Regions from separate parts of the Streptomyces angustmyceticus genome, predicted to be linked through region 2. Evidence: riboswitches for the same ligand, from Rfam matches in the RefSeq annotation. Region 2 holds a riboswitch; the other holds the start of a gene.

Region 1 (8,039 bases), 2.5 Mb from region 2:
TTCCGCACCAACTGCGCGCAGTGCCACAACTTCACCGGTAAGGGCGGCGCCCTGACCAACGGCAAGTTCGCACCGACGCTCGAGGGTGTGGACCCCAAGCACATCTACGAGGCCATGGAGACCGGCCCGCAGAACATGCCCTCCTTCGGCGACGGCTCGCTGTCGAAGGAGAACAAGAAGGACATCATCGCGTACCTCGGCGCCGTCAACGGCGATGAATCCGAGAGCCCCGGAGGCCTCGACCTCGGCGGTCTGGGCCCGGTCAGCGAGGGTCTCTTCGGCTACATCTTCGGCCTGGGCGCGCTGATCGTGGTCGCCATCTGGGTCGCAGCCCGGACTACGAAGGCCAAGAAGTCATGAGCGAGACTGGACGACACGAAGACGTGCCAGAAGAAACCCTTCCCACTGAGCGGGAGACGGCGCACGAAGGTGCGGTGGCGACGGCGGAGAACCCGTTCGCCGACCCGGGCCTGCCGCCCCACGAGCACCGCGCCCAGGACATCGACGAGCGGGCCGCCCGGCACTCCGAGCGCACCGTGGCGATGCTCTTCGTCGTGTCGATGGTGGCCACGGTCGCCTTCATCGCCTCGTACGTGGCGATCCCGATCGACAAGATCGTCTACATCTGGCCGATCGGTCACATCAGCGCGCTGAACTTCGCGCTCGGTCTGACCCTCGGCGCGGCGCTCTTCTGCATCGGCGCCGGCGCGGTCCACTGGGCCCGCACGCTGATGTCGGACGAGGAGGTCGCCGACGAGCGCCACCCGATCGAGGCCGCCCCCGAGGTCAAGGCCAAGGTCATGGCGGACTTCGCGGCGGGCGCCAAGGAGTCGCAGGTCGGCCGCCGCAAGCTGATCCGCAACACGATGTTCGGCGCGCTGGCCCTGGTGCCGCTCTCCGGCGTCGTGCTGCTGCGCGACCTCGGCCCGCTGCCCGGGACCAAGCTGCGCACCACGAACTGGAAGAAGGGCGTCCGGCTCGTCAACCAGTCCACCAACCTCCCGCTGCGTCCCGAGGACATCGCGGTCGGCTCCCTGACGTTCGCCAAGCCCGAGGGCCTGGAGGAGGACGACGAGGAGTTCGCGGAGAAGATCGCCAAGGACGCCCTGATGCTCGTGCGGATCCAGCCGCAGGACATCAAGGACAAGCACGAACTCTCCTGGTCGCACGAGGGCATCGTGGCGTACTCGAAGATCTGCACCCACGTGGGTTGCCCGATCAGCCTGTACGAGCAGCAGACCCACCACGTGCTCTGCCCCTGCCACCAGTCGACGTTCGACCTCTCTGACGGCGGTCGGGTGATCTTCGGTCCTGCCGGACACGCCCTGCCGCAGCTGCACATCACGGAGAAGGACGGCTTCCTGGAGGCCGCGAGCGGCTTCGGGGAGCCCGTCGGCCCGAGCTTCTGGGAGCGCGGATGAGTAACGAGACAACCGCGACCACCACACGCCGTGGCCCGGCGCCGCGGGGCGAGCGGATCGCGGACTGGGCGGACGGCCGGCTGGGCATCTACAGCCTCGCCAAGTCCAACATGCGCAAGATCTTCCCGGACCACTGGTCCTTCATGCTGGGCGAGGTCGCGCTCTACAGCTTCATCATCATCATCCTGACCGGTGTCTACCTGACGCTGTTCTTCCACCCCAGCATGGCCGAGGTGACCTACCACGGTTCCTATGTGCCCATGCAGGGGATCCGGATGACGCAGGCCTTCGAGTCGACGCTGGACATCAGCTTCGACGTCCGCGGCGGCCTGCTCATCCGCCAGATCCACCACTGGGCCGCGCTGGTCTTCCTGGCCGCGATGATGGTCCACATGATGCGGGTGTTCTTCACCGGCGCCTTCCGCAAGCCGCGCGAGGTCAACTGGCTGTTCGGCTTCCTGCTGTTCGTGCTGGGCATGTTCACCGGCTTCACCGGCTACTCGCTCCCCGACGACCTGCTCTCCGGCACCGGTGTGCGGTTCATCGAGGGCGTCATCCTGGCGATGCCGCTGGTCGGCTCGTACCTGCAGTTCTTCATCTTCGGCGGGGAGTTCCCGGGACACGACATCATCCCGCGGTTCTTCACGGTGCACGTCCTGCTGCTGCCGGGCATCATGCTCGGCCTGCTGGTGGCGCACCTGATCCTGGTCTTCTACCACAAGCACACCCAGTTCCCGGGTGCCGGCAAGACCAACAACAACGTCGTGGGCATGCCGCTGCTGCCGGTCTACATGGCCAAGGCCGGAGGCTTCTTCTTCCTGGTCTTCGGTGTGATCGCCGCGATCGCCGCGATCGCCAGCATCAACCCGGTGTGGGCCATCGGCCCGTACCGCCCCGACCAGGTGTCCACCGGCGCCCAGCCCGACTGGTACATGGGCTTCGCCGAGGGTCTGGTGCGTGTCATGCCGGGCTGGGAGTGGAACTTCTGGGGCCACACCGTCAACTTCGGCGTGCTGATCCCGATCCTGGTCTTCCCGCTGGTCCTGGTCGCGATCGCGGTCTACCCGTTCGTCGAGTCCTGGGTCCGCGGCGACAAGCGCGAGCACCACATCCTGGACCGCCCGCGCAACGTCCCGACCCGTACCGGCTTCGGCGTCGCCTGGCTGATCGCGTACTTCGTGATGCTGATCGGTGGCGGCAACGACCTGTGGGCCACGCACTTCCACCTGTCGATCAACTCGATCACCTGGTTCGTCCGGATCGCGTTCTTCGTCGGGCCGGTGCTGGGCTTCATCGCCACCAAGCGGATCTGCCTGGGTCTGCAGCGGCGCGACAAGGACAAGGTGCTGCACGGCCGCGAGTCCGGCATCATCAAGCGCCTGCCGCACGGTGAGTTCATCGAGGTCCACGAGCCGCTCGACCAGGAGCAGCTGCACGTGCTCACCCAGCACGAGCAGCCCGCCCCGATCGAGCTCGGCCCGGAGGTCGACGAGAACGGTGTGGCACGCAAGGTGTCGCGCTCGCAGAAGCTGCGCGCCAAGCTCTCCAAGAGCTACTACGGCGAGGACAACGTCATCGCCAAGCCCACGGTCGAGGAGTACAAGGAGATCACCAGCGGCCACGGCCACCACTGATCACCTCGGCGCCTCGTAGCGCACCGTAGGAGTACGCCACCCAAAGGGCCCTGTCCGCTGAGCGGACGGGGCCCTTCGGCCTGCCCGGCGGCTCGATAGGGTGAACGCACAAGCAGGAGACAAATCAGGAGTGTGGACCATGAACGTTGCGACCCCCCTCGGCGGCGACAGCGTGGCGGCCCACACCTGGCCCGGCGTCCTCAACGCCCTGCTCGACGGCCGGGACCTCGCCGCGGAGGACACCGCGTGGGCGATGGACCGGATCATGCGGGGCGAGGCCAGCGACGCCCAGATCGCCGGCTTCGCGGTGGCACTGCGGGCCAAGGGCGAGACCGTCGCCGAGATCTCCGGGCTCGTCCGGACCATGTACGAGCACGCCCGGCTGATCGAGGTTCCGGGACCGACCGTGGACATCGTCGGCACCGGCGGCGACGGCGCCAAGACCGTCAACATCTCCACGATGTCCTCGATCGTGGTGGCCGGCACCGGCGCCCGGGTCGTCAAGCACGGCAACCGCGCGGCGTCCTCGGCCAGCGGCGCCTCCGACGTCCTGGAGAAGCTCGGCGTCAACCTCGACCTCACCCCCCGGCGGGTCACCGAGGTCGCCCAGGAGGCGGGCATCACCTTCTGCTTCGCGGTGAAGTTCCACCCCTCGCTGCGGCACGTCGCCAACGCCCGCGCCCAGCTCGGCATCCGCACCACGTTCAACGTGCTGGGCCCACTGACCAACCCCGCCAAGGTCCGCGCCCAGGCCACCGGCGTCGCGGACGCGCGGATGGCACCGATCCTGGCCGGGGTGCTCGCCGAGCGCGGCTCGTCGGCGCTGGTCTTCCGCGGCGACGACGGCCTCGACGAGCTGACCACCACCGCGACCTCCCGGGTCTGGATCGTCCGGGACGGCACGGTGCGCGAGGAGTCCTTCGACCCTCGGGACGTGGGGATCCCCCTGGTGCCGGTGGAGGCGCTGCGCGGCGCGGACGCCTCGTACAACGCGGAGGTGGCCCGCCGGCTGCTGGACGGGGAGACCGGCCCGGTGCGTGACGCGGTGCTGCTGAACTCCGCGGCGGCGCTGGTCGCGCTGGAACCCGCCGACGCCCCGCTGGCCCAGCAGATCAGGGCCGGCATCGACCGGGCCGCCACGGCCATCGACTCCGGAGCGGCCCGCCAGGCCCTGGAACGCTGGGTGACCGCCAGCAACACCTGAGCGCGCGGTCACGCAGCGTGTGACGCAAGCCCCGTTCCGCCATCCGGACCGGGGCTTGCGCGATGTTGCCCTTGTGGCATGATTCTGCGCAGGTCACGAGTGACAGCGACGCAGGCCCCGGCCCGCTGTCCGGCAACCCTCCTTCCGTGGCGGGGTGCCCCGGGTGATGACCAGGCCGTAGGCAGCGAGGTCTGCGGCAAGCGCGGATCCCTCGCCAGGGATCCTGGTCCTCGAGGGAGAACTTCCGTGAATCAGCGAATGCGATAGGGCTCGACGGCCCCTTTTCCGCATCCCCTTTTTCTCTCCGCTGCGGCGCCCTGCCCGTGCGCCCCCGCGCACCCGACGCGCTCCGCCCCGCAGCGAATTCACTTGCCTCTTACGGGAGTTCGCCATGTCTGTTTCCGCCGTTGCCGCCGACCGCTCCGTCTGTGCCCCGCTGCCCGTCCTCGGCCGGGACGTCCTCGTCCCGCTGGTGACCGGCGGCGAGGTCGACTACGCCGCGCTGGACTACGCCGCCAGCGCCCCCGCGCTGCAGCGGGTCTGGGACGACGTGGCGGCCTACGCCCCGTACTACGGCAGCGTGCACCGCGGCGCCGGGTACCTCTCGCAGCTCTCCACCGACCTCTTCGAGAACAGCCGCCGCACCATCGAGAAGTTCCTCGGCTGCGGCACCGAGGACCAGGTGGTCTTCACCCGCTCGACCACCGACTCCCTCAACCTGCTCGCCTCCGTCCTCCCGCAGGACACCCGGGTGTTCGTCTTCGAGACCGAGCACCACGCCTCCCTGCTGCCGTGGGAGCAGCGCGCGGACACCACCGTGACCTACCTCGACGCGCCCCGCACCCCGCGGCAGGCGGTCGACACCCTGGAGAAGGCACTGGCCGAGCGCGACCCCTACGGGCCGGCGCTGGTCTGTGTGACCGGTGCGTCCAACGTCACCGGTGAACTGTGGCCGGTGCGGGAGCTGGCGGCCGCCGCGCACGCGCACGGCGCGCGGATCGTGCTGGACGCGGCCCAGCTCGTCCCGCACCACCCCGTGGACATCGCCGAACTGGACGTCGACTGGGTCGCCTTCTCCGGCCACAAGCTGTACGCGCCGTTCGGCGCCGGCGTGCTGGCCGGCCGCGCGGACTGGCTGCAGGCCGCCGACCCCTACCTGGCCGGCGGCGGCGCCAGCCGCAAGGTCTCCCGGCGCACGGACGGGGGCGTCGACGTCGAGTGGCACACCACCGCCGCCCGGCACGAGGCCGGTTCGCCCAACGTCATCGGCGCCTACGCCATCGCCTCCGCCTGCCAGGCCCTGACCGAGGCCGGCTTCGACGACCTGGTCGCCCGCGAACAGGACCTCATCGCCCGCCTCCGCGCCGGCCTGGCCGAGGTGCCCGAGGTCAACGTGCTCTCCCTCTTCGGCGACGACGCGGCACGCGTCGGCGTCCTCTCCTTCGTCGTCGAGGGCTGGAACAGCTCGCACTTCGCCGCCGCCCTGTCGGCCGAGTACGGCATCGGCGTCCGCGACGGCCTCTTCTGCGCCCACCCCCTCGTCCGCACCCTCCTCGGCAGCGCCCCCCAGGACCCCGGCGAGTGCGGCGCCCCCGACGCGGCCCCTGGCGAGAGCTCCCTCAACGCCATCCGCGTCAGCGTGGGCGTCGGCACGCCGGACGAGCATGTCGACCGCTTCGTCCACGCCGTCAAGGAACTGGTCACGAACGGCGCCCGCTGGAACTACCACACGGAGGACGGCCGTTGCGTGCCCGCGCGAAGCGCGGTGTGAATCCCACGTTTTTGTCTTTCCCGCCGTGGGGGTTGCTCGTCGTTTGCCGCCCGCTTCGCGGTGCGCCCGCCGTTGCGCCTGCGGCGGGCGGGGTCCGCTGCGCGGGGCTGTGGGTGCGGTGACGGGCCTGCGGGGCGGGTGTGTGGGACTGCTTCGCTTTACGTCCCACACACCCGCCCCTCCGGCCCGTCCCCTCCCGTGAGGGAGTAAGTGAAGGGGGGTGGGGTGGGGGCGGGGGTGGTAGTAGCTGTGCGGCCGCTACAGGTCGCGCCGGTGCCAGGTGCCGGGCTTGCCGCCGAGGTCGGTGGGGGCGGCCGGGCCGACCGGAGTGAAACCGGCCTTGGCGAGGACCCTCTGGGACGCGGCATTGTCGTGGGAGGTGGCCGCCCGCAGTGTGCGCAGCCCGTGCCGCGTGGCTGCCAGCCGGCACAGCTCCCGGACGGCAGTGGTCGCCACGCCGCGGCCGGCAACACGCTGCGCGACCCGGTAGCCGAGTTCAGCGGTGCCGTCCTCGAAGTCGTACAGGTTGAACCGGCCCAGCACCGCGCCGTCCTCGGCGACGAGCACGTAGAAGGCACTGATGCCGGCCTCTTGCTCGGCCAGCAAGGCGCTGTACCGGTCGGCGAACCGGTCGAAGAACGCGTCACCGCGGTCGGAGACCGAGGCGGCGAAGTAGGCGCGGTTCGCCAGCTCGAAGGCCAGTACCGCGGGCGCACAGCCGGCACACAGCCGCTTCAACTCGGACACGGCCCGACAGTACCCAGATGCCCCGCCGAGGCCACCCGACTTTCCCGCCCTGGCACTCCCCGATCCGCAGCCTGACTACCAGACGCACTCCCACCGGTCTTTTCCCCCACCCTCAACGGGAGGGGACGGGCCGGAGCGGGTGGGGTGCCGGACGTAAAGCAAAGCAGTCCGGCACCCCACCCGCGGAGGCCCGGCACCGGCACCCGAAACGCCCCGCGCAGCGGCAACGCCCGCCGCAGGCGCAACGCCGGGCGCACCGCGCAGCGGGCGGAACACGGCGGGAAGAACCCACGGCGGGAAAGCCGAAAACGTGGGAAAAAGCTTGGGCTACGCGTCGAGCCCAATCGCAAAGGCCGCCTCAAGGTCATGCTGCGAATACGTGCGGAACGCGATATGCGTCTCGGTGGAGGCGACTCCGGGGACCTTGCTGATGCGGCCGGGGATGACGTCGGCGAGGTCGTCGTGGGCGGCGACCCGCACCATCGCGATCAGGTCGTGGGCGCCGGTGACCGAGTAGACCTCGCTGACGCCTTCCAGCGCGGCGATCTTCTCGGCGATCTCCGGGATCTGGTCCACGTTGGTCTTGATGAGCACGATCGACGTGATCACGGCTGGCTCTCTCCCTCGGTCGCCCGGTCATCTCCCCTGGTGGCCCCCACACTATCCCTCCCGTAGCGGGCCCAGGCGTAGAGGAAGCCGAGGGTGAAGCCGACGACGTGGGCGAGGTAGGCGACGCCGGGGCCGCGGGGGTCGTCCTGGGCGGCCTGCCACTGCAGGACGAACCAGAACAGCAGGACGATCCAGGCGGGGAAGCGCAGCGGGAGGAAGAAGAGGAACGGGAAGACGCTGGTGACGCGGGCCGTGGGGAAGAGGAAGAGGAAGGCTCCCAGTACGCCGGAGATCGAGCCGGAGGCGCCCACCAGGGTCTGGCCCGAGGCGGCGTGGGCGGCCGCGTAGCCGAGCAGCGCGAGGTAGCCGATGATGAGGTAGAAGGCGGCGAACGGCAGCCTGCCCATGCGTGCCTCGGTCATTCCGCCGAAGACGTAGAGGAACAGCACGTTGCCGAGCAGGTGCAGCCAGCTGCCGTGCACGAACAACGCGGTGAGCGGGGTGATGAGCGCCCGTGCCGAACCGCTCCACAGCTCCAGCGGGATCACCCCCCACCGCTCGACATAGGCGGTCTGGGCCTTCAGCAGGGCGTCGCCGGTGCCGTATATCCGGTTCAGGCCGGAGGCGGGGCCGATCACGAAGACCGCACAGCA
Region 2 (8,039 bases):
GCAGCTCCCGGTAGGCGAGCAGCCCCCGCACGATGTTCTTCGACAGCTCGGTCCGGTCCACCCGGACGACGGTCCGGCGCGGCGTCCCGTCGGGGGCCGTGCCGATCTGCTCCCGCAGCGCGGCCAGGCGTTCGTCGACGTCCGGCCGCCCCGACCGCTCCCGCAGGAACCCGGCGTCCGCCCCGAGCCCGTGCACACCGATCACGGTGTCGCCGATGCCGCCGACCGCCTCCGCGCAGCAGGCGCGGAACGCGTCCGCCCAGCGGTGGGTGAGGAACCCCAGCCGGTCGGCGCCCAGCATGCCGCGCAGCAGTTGCCCGGCGATGTCGTCCGGCAGTATCCGGAAGTACTCCGGCGGCGCCCACGGCGTGTGCGAGAAATGGGCGATCCGCACGTCCGGCCGCAGCTCCCGCAGCACCCCCGGGACCAGGGACAGGTGGTAGTCCTGCACCAGCACCGCCGCGCCCTCGGCCGCCTCGTCGGCGAGCGCCCGGGCGAAGGCGCGGTTGTAGGACTCGTACGCCGCCCACCGGTCCCGGAACTCCGCGTCGAAGGCCGGCTCCAGCGGGGTCTGGTAGAGCATGTGGTGGACGAACCACAGCACGGAGTTCGCGATGCCGTTGTAGGCCGCGGCCTGCACCTCGGCCGGAATGTCCAGCATCCGGACGCGCTGTCCACCGGTGTCGGCCGGATCCAGCGCACCACCCGTCCGCCGTACGGCCTCCCGGTCGCCCTCCCCGAGCGCGGCACACACCCACACCGCGTCAGCATCGGGCCCGATGGCCGACAGCCCGGACACCAGCCCGCCCCCGCCCCGCTTGGCGGTGAGCGTGCCGTCCTCCGCCAGGCCGTACGAGACCGGCCCGCGATTGGACGCCACAAGAACCTCGGCCCCCACAGGGGCCGCACTGCGCTCGGACACCATGTCGCGACACTAACCCGCCACAGATCCGCGCAAACGTACGGAAGCGGCCAAGGGGCCTGGGCGGGGGCGCGCCTCTCAGCCGTCGCCCGTCCGGAACGCGGCGTGGTGCCACGAGAGTTCATCCTCCGCGGGTTCCGGATGCCCACAGCCGAGACGGTCGCCCCTGCTGCGCGAGATGCGCAGCGTGTCGCCGAGCGCCCCCGTCAAGCAACCGGCCAGAAAGCGCACTTCGGGCGGGGTGGCCCCGTCCTCGCGGAGGAGAGCGCGGGCGTGCCCCAGCAGGATCTCGGCGGAGGCGAGCTGGGCGCGCTCGACGGCGTCCGCTTGCCGGGTGACCGGGCCGTCCCCTCGGAGAGCAGGTAGCAGGGCTTCCCCTCCGGACTCGACCAGGGAAGCAGGCGTGGACGCGCAGGAGGCGTCATGTCGACTTCAGTTCTCTAGAGATGTTGAGCCTCTTGGGATGGGTGGTGATGCCGTGGCACTCGAACAGATCTCTAGGATGTCTAGAGATCGCCAGGAGGGATGCGTCGCCATGGCCGCACAGGAGAACTCGTCGCCCAAGTACCGGCGGATCGCCGATGCTCTGAAGCGGGCGATCGCAGAGGGGGAGTTCCGGCCCGGCGACCGGCTGCCCGGGGAGAACGAGCTGATGGACCGGCACGGCGTCGCGCGGATGACGGCGCGACAGGCACTCGGCGTGCTCACCTCGGAGGGGCTGGCCGAGGCCCGCAAGGGTGCCGGGGTCTTCGTGCGGGCGTTCCGGCCGATCCGGCGCCGTGGGGTCCCGCGCCTGGCCCGCGAGCAATGGGGCGAGGGGAGGTCGGTCTGGTCGGCCGATGTCCCGGGCCGTGACCTCGTGGTGGACGAGGTCACGGTCGACGAGGAACCGGCGACCGAGAGCGTCGCCGAGCAGCTCGGCCTGGCGCCCGGGGACCCGGTGATCGTGCGGCGGCGCCGGTTCGTGCTCGACGGCAAGCCGGTGTTGCTGTCCGTCTCCTTCCTCCCCGCTGTCCTTGTCGCGGGATCGGCGATCGTGCAGCCGGACACCGGGCCGGGCGGCGTCTACGCCCGGCTCGCCGAGCTGGGCGCGGGGCCCGCCCGCTTCCGGGAGGAGGTGCGGTCGCGCATGCCGGCGCCGGAAGAGGCCCGCCGTCTGCACCTTCCGGCGGGTACGCCCGTCGTCCTCATCAGCCGGACGGCCAGTGCCGCCGACGGGCGCACGGTCGAGGTCAACGAGATGATCCTCGACTCGTCCGCCTACGTGCTGGAGTACGACTTCGACGCCTGACCCTCACGCCGCCCGGCGTGCCGTGTACTCCGGGATGTCGGTCATCGGGGGGCGTTCCTCGGTGTCGACGTCCGTCGTCCGGGGGACGAAGGTCTGGTCGACGCGGTCGAACTGGGTGAGGCGGGGGCGGACCAGGTGGCCGCGGGCCAGGCGGAGTTGGGCGGTGCGGTAGATGGCGGCGGCCATCCGGCCGAGGGCCTGGCCGTCCTGGTGGCGGTGTTTGCGGACGCCGACGTCGACCTGGGCGAGGGCGTCGAGGCCGACGGTGTGCAGGGCGTCGACGAGCAGGCCGAGCTCGACGCCGTAGCCGACCGGGAACGGCAGGCGCTCCAGGAGGGAGCGGCGGGCCGCGTACTCGCCGCCGAGGGGCTGGACGAAGCCGGCCAGCTGCGGCCAGTGGAGGTTGAGGAGCGGGCGGGCGACCAGCTCGGTGACCCGGCCGCCCTGGCCGGCGCCGGCGTCCTGGGCGCCGGTCTCCAGCGGGCGGTCGTACATCGCCTTCACGAACTGGACGTCCGGCTCCGTCAGCAGCGGGCCGATGATCCCGGAGACGAAGGAGGCGGAGAACTCGCGCAGGTCGGCGTCGATGAAGCAGATGAGGTCGCCGGTGGTGGCCAGCAGGGAGCGCCACAGCACCTCGCCCTTGCCGGGGAGGGCGGGCAGCCGCGGCAGGACGCTGTCGCGGTGGACGACCCGGGCTCCGGCCGCCGCGGCGACCTCGGCGGTGCGGTCGGTGGAGCCGGAGTCCAGCACCACCAGCTCGTCGACGAGCGGGACCGGGCCGGTCATCAGCTCGGCGCGGATCACCGCCACGATCGCCCCGACGGTGGCCTCCTCGTCGAGCGCCGGCAGGACGACGCTGACCGTGCGGCCCGTCTGGCGCTTCGCCTCCAGCAGCTGTTCCAGCGGGCGGTCCGCGGCGGACCAGGAGCGGCTGCGCAGCCAGCCCTCCACCTCTTCCAGCACGTCTACGACTCCTCGGTCGCCGCCGGTGGGCGGCCTCTGTGATCCATCTCGCGGTTCGGACGACTATCTCAACCGTCAGTGCCTTCGGTTACAGTCTTGAACAACGCGGATGACCGTCGCATGTCGGGGTCCGCGCCACAAACGCCTGGGTTTCGGCCCAGCGCCATACCGCTCATCCAGAGGGGCAGAGGGATACGGCCCGTTGAAGCCCCGGCAACCCTCCAGCCGGTCTTGCCGCACGGACGATGATCGTCCCCGCGCGCGAGGCTCCCGGCTAGGGAAGGTGCCAAATCCGTCTCGTGGCGAGATTCGCCGCGAGGAAGATGAGGAGAAAGGGCCTCGCCTCCATGGCTGTGCAAGTCACCGAAAACACCCCCACCGTCGCTCTGGGCCCCGCTGTCGCCCTGTCCTGCCGCGAGTGCGGGCAGCGCAACCCGCTCGGCCCGATCTTCGCGTGCCAGGACTGTTTCGGGCCGCTCGAAGTCGCGTACGACCTGCCGAGCGGCGACCCCGAGAGCCTGCGGAAGCAGATCGAGGCCGGTCCGGACAACATCTGGCGCTACGCCCCGCTGCTGCCCGTCCCCGCCGACGTGGCCGACAAGCCCAACCTGAACCCCGGCTTCACCAAGCTGGTCAAGGCCGACCGGCTCGCCGCCGAGCTGGGCGTCACCGGCGGTCTGTACGTCAAGGACGACTCCGGCAACCCGACGCACTCCTTCAAGGACCGCGTCGTGGCGATCGCCGTCGAGGCCGCCCGCGCCTTCGGCTTCACCACGCTGTCCTGCTCCTCGACCGGCAACCTCGCCGGCGCGGTCGGCGCCGCGGCGCGCCGGGCCGGCTTCAAGTCCTGCGTGTTCATCCCGCACGACCTGGAGGCCGGCAAGGTCGTCATGGCCGCGGTCTACGGCGGTGACCTGGTCGGCATCGAAGGCAACTACGACGACGTCAACCGCTTCTGCTCGGAGCTCATCGGCGACCCGCTGGGCGAGGGCTGGGGCTTCGTCAACGTCAATCTGCGCCCCTACTACGGCGAGGGTTCCAAGACGCTCGCCTACGAGATCTGCGAGCAGCTGGGCTGGCGGCTCCCGGACCAGATCGTCATCCCGATCGCGTCCGGCTCGCAGCTCACCAAGATCGACAAGGGGCTCAAGGAGCTGATCGCCCTCGGCCTGGTCGAGGACAAGCCGTACAAGATCTTCGGCGCCCAGGCGGAGGGCTGCTCGCCGGTGTCCGCGGCCTTCAAGGCCGGGCACGACGTGGTCCGGCCGCAGAAGCCGAAGACCATCGCCAAGTCGCTGGCGATCGGCAACCCGGCCGACGGCCCCTACGTGCTCGACATCGCCCGGCGCACCGGCGGCGCGGTCGAGGACGTCGACGACGAGCAGGTCGTGGACGCGATCAAGCTGCTGGCCAGGACGGAGGGCATCTTCGCGGAGACCGCGGGCGGCGTGACCGTCGGTGTGACCAAGAAGTTGATCGAGGAGGGTCTGCTCGACCCGTCCCTGACCACCGTCGTCCTCAACACCGGTGACGGCCTCAAGACGCTGGACGCGGTCGCCCCGACCTCCGGGCCCACGGCCACGATCCGTCCGGACCTGGACGCGTTCCGCGCGGCCGGCCTGGCCGGCTGAGGCCGCCGGTCCCGTCCGCGCACGGGGCCGCGCCACCGCCCCCGCACTCGTACTCCGCACCACCGGAAGGCATCACCATGAGCGTCAAGGTCCGCATCCCCACCATCCTCCGTACGTACACCGGCGGTCAGGCCGAGGTCGCCGCCGAGGGCGCGACCCTCTCCGAGGTGATCGCCGACCTGGAGCAGAACCACCAGGGCATCGCGGCCCGTGTGCTGGACGACGCCGGCAAGCTGCGCCGCTTCGTGAACGTGTACGTCAACGACGACGATGTGCGCTTCGAGCAGGGCCTGGAGACGCCGACCCCCGACGGCGCGGGCGTCTCCATCATTCCGGCGGTGGCCGGCGGGTGCTGATTTGCGCCAACTCTTCTCCTGCTTGACCGGAATTGCCCCGTCCGCCAGAAAGCGGACGGGGCAATTCCATGTTGTTAAAGGGGATACCATTGAGGTGATACCCCGGCGCTATCGCGCATGCGTGTGCCGAACGCATATGAGAACGGGGTCAGTTGTGCCCAAAGTGTGCGCAGCATTTGTCGCTTAAGTGCGCTATGCCCGGCCCGGCTTGCCCGGGAGAACCGGGATTTCACCTGATATTGCCGATTCCCCGGCCCCAGAATTCTCGTCCGATTGACCTGTTGCGCTGGGCATCTGTGCAGATACATTCAGCGGCGGTCGACGCGTTCCGGCGCACACCCCACGGGCCTTTCGCGGGGTGAGGTCTGACCCGGGTCCGCGGAGTGCGGTCCTGCGCAAGGGCCAGTAATAGGGGAGTTAGGCATGGCTCAGGGCACCGTCAAGTGGTTCAACGCGGAGAAGGGGTACGGCTTCATCGCGGTCGACGGTGGTGCGGATGTTTTCGTCCACTACAGCGCGATCCAGATGGACGGCTACCGCACCCTTGAGGAGGGTCAGCGGGTCGAGTTCGAGATCTCGCAGGGCCAGAAGGGGCCGCAGGCGGACATGGTCCGGGTGGCCGGCTGAGGCGCCGACCGACTGCTGCGTCGTGAAGGCCCGCACCCCGCGAGGGGTGCGGGCCTTCTGCTGTCCGCCGGCGGTCGCGGGCGCCCGTCCCGGGGTGCCCGCTCGCACCCGCCGGACGGCCGCCGCCGGGAGACGCATCCATGAAGCCGCCTTGCACTCGCGGGGTGCGAGTGCTAATCATTGCGTTAGCACTCTCCCAGTGAGAGTGACAATGAAGGACCGGGTCGGTGAGGCCCGTAGGCCGGGTGGGGCAAGGAACCGCCGCGGGTCTGCAGGTCGTCCGTCGCGGGCGCCAGCGCGGTCCGGAGCAATCCACCCCAGTCCGGGAGGACCACTTCACATGGCCAAGATCATCGCGTTCGACGAGGAGGCACGGCGCGGTCTCGAGCGCGGGATGAACCAGCTCGCCGACGCCGTCAAGGTCACCCTCGGCCCCAAGGGCCGCAACGTCGTCCTCGAGAAGAAGTGGGGCGCCCCCACGATCACCAACGATGGTGTGTCCATCGCCAAGGAGATCGAGCTCGAGGACCCGTACGAGAAGATCGGCGCCGAGCTGGTCAAGGAGGTCGCGAAGAAGACGGACGACGTCGCCGGTGACGGCACGACGACCGCGACCGTCCTGGCCCAGGCTCTGGTCCGCGAGGGCCTGCGCAACGTCGCCGCCGGCGCCAACCCGATGGCCCTCAAGCGCGGCATCGAGCGCGCCGTCGAGGCCGTCTCCGCCGCCCTGCTGGAGCAGGCCAAGGACGTGGAGACCAAGGAGCAGATCGCTTCGACCGCCTCCATCTCCGCCGCCGACACCCAGATCGGCGAGCTGATCGCCGAGGCCATGGACAAGGTCGGCAAGGAAGGCGTCATCACCGTCGAGGAGTCCCAGACCTTCGGTCTGGAGCTGGAGCTCACCGAGGGTATGCGCTTCGACAAGGGCTACATCTCGGCGTACTTCGCGACCGACATGGAGCGCATGGAAGCCGCGCTCGACGACCCGTACATCCTGATCGTCAACTCCAAGATCAGCAGCGTGAAGGACCTGCTGCCGCTCCTGGAGAAGGTCATGCAGTCCGGCAAGCCGCTGCTGATCATCGCCGAGGACGTCGAGGGCGAGGCCCTGTCGACCCTGGTCGTCAACAAGATCCGTGGCACCTTCAAGTCCGTCGCCGTCAAGGCCCCGGGCTTCGGTGACCGCCGCAAGGCCATGCTCGGCGACATCGCCATCCTCACCGGTGGCACGGTCATCTCCGAGGAGGTCGGCCTCAAGCTGGAGAACGCCGGTCTGGAGCTCCTCGGCCGCGCCCGCAAGGTCGTCATCACCAAGGACGAGACCACCATCGTCGACGGTGCCGGTGACAGCGAGCAGGTCCAGGGCCGCGTCAACCAGATCCGCGCCGAGATCGAGAACAGCGACTCGGACTACGACCGCGAGAAGCTCCAGGAGCGTCTGGCGAAGCTGGCCGGCGGCGTGGCCGTCATCAAGGCCGGTGCCGCCACCGAGGTCGAGCTCAAGGAGCGCAAGCACCGCATCGAGGACGCCGTTCGCAACGCGAAGGCGGCCGTCGAGGAGGGCATCGTCGCCGGCGGTGGCGTGGCCCTGCTGCAGGCTTCCTCGGTCTTCGAGAAGCTGGAGCTCGACGGTGACGAGGCCACCGGCGCCAACGCCGTGAAGCTCGCCCTGGAGGCCCCGCTCAAGCAGATCTCCGTCAACGGCGGCCTTGAGGGCGGCGTTGTCGTGGAGAAGGTGCGCAACCTGCCCGTGGGTCACGGCCTCAACGCCGCGACCGGCGACTACGTCGACATGATCGCCGAAGGCATCATCGACCCGGCCAAGGTCACGCGCTCCGCGCTGCAGAACGCCGCCTCCATCGCGGCGCTCTTCCTCACCACCGAGGCCGTCATCGCCGACAAGCCGGAGAAGGCCGCTGCCGCGGGCGCTCCGGGCGGCATGCCGGGCGGTGACATGGACTTCTGATCCCCCGCGGATCAGACGCTGGTCCTCCCGGACCGCACGTCCAGACGTACGTCGGGGCGGCACCTCCTTCACGGGGGTGCCGCCCCGGCGGCGTTTTCGGGGGTCTCTATCGACGGCGGACGATGAGGCAGCCCGCGAGGCTCAGGGCCCCCGCCACGGACAGCGCTGCCGCGCCGCAGAGGGTGGCCGGTGCGGGCGGGGCGTCGCGGTCGAGGGTGCTTTCGAAGACGACCTGGGTCAGGACATTGCCGTGCGGCCCGGAGCCGTGCAGCGCGGGCAG

What was found. Region 2 has a riboswitch for S-adenosylmethionine ahead of thrC (threonine synthase). Riboswitches for the same ligand answer to the same signal wherever they lie in the genome.
Region 1: another riboswitch for S-adenosylmethionine. It lies ahead of K7396_RS26470 (aminotransferase class V-fold PLP-dependent enzyme); the one in region 2 lies ahead of thrC (threonine synthase).

The regions. Positions count from the first base shown of each region.
Region 1 is NZ_CP082945.1:5,922,634-5,930,672, forward strand. It holds gene qcrC (cytochrome bc1 complex diheme cytochrome c subunit) at 1-360, shown strand, start outside; gene qcrA (cytochrome bc1 complex Rieske iron-sulfur subunit) at 357-1,421, shown strand; gene qcrB (cytochrome bc1 complex cytochrome b subunit) at 1,418-3,055, shown strand; gene trpD (anthranilate phosphoribosyltransferase) at 3,195-4,259, shown strand; SAM riboswitch class IV at 4,351-4,468, shown strand; gene K7396_RS26470 (aminotransferase class V-fold PLP-dependent enzyme) at 4,651-6,030, shown strand; gene K7396_RS26475 (GNAT family N-acetyltransferase) at 6,289-6,777, opposite strand; gene K7396_RS26480 (Lrp/AsnC family transcriptional regulator) at 7,105-7,386, opposite strand; gene K7396_RS26485 (rhomboid family intramembrane serine protease) at 7,383-8,039, opposite strand, start outside.
Region 2 is NZ_CP082945.1:3,374,141-3,382,179, reverse strand. It holds gene K7396_RS15110 (alpha,alpha-trehalose-phosphate synthase (UDP-forming)) at 1-925, opposite strand, end outside; gene K7396_RS15100 (GntR family transcriptional regulator) at 1,458-2,213, shown strand; gene K7396_RS15095 (glucosyl-3-phosphoglycerate synthase) at 2,217-3,179, opposite strand; SAM riboswitch class I at 3,349-3,509, shown strand; gene thrC (threonine synthase) at 3,527-4,810, shown strand; gene K7396_RS15085 (MoaD/ThiS family protein) at 4,888-5,166, shown strand; gene K7396_RS15080 (cold-shock protein) at 5,590-5,793, shown strand; gene groL (chaperonin GroEL) at 6,134-7,759, shown strand; gene K7396_RS15070 (hypothetical protein) at 7,866-8,039, opposite strand, start outside.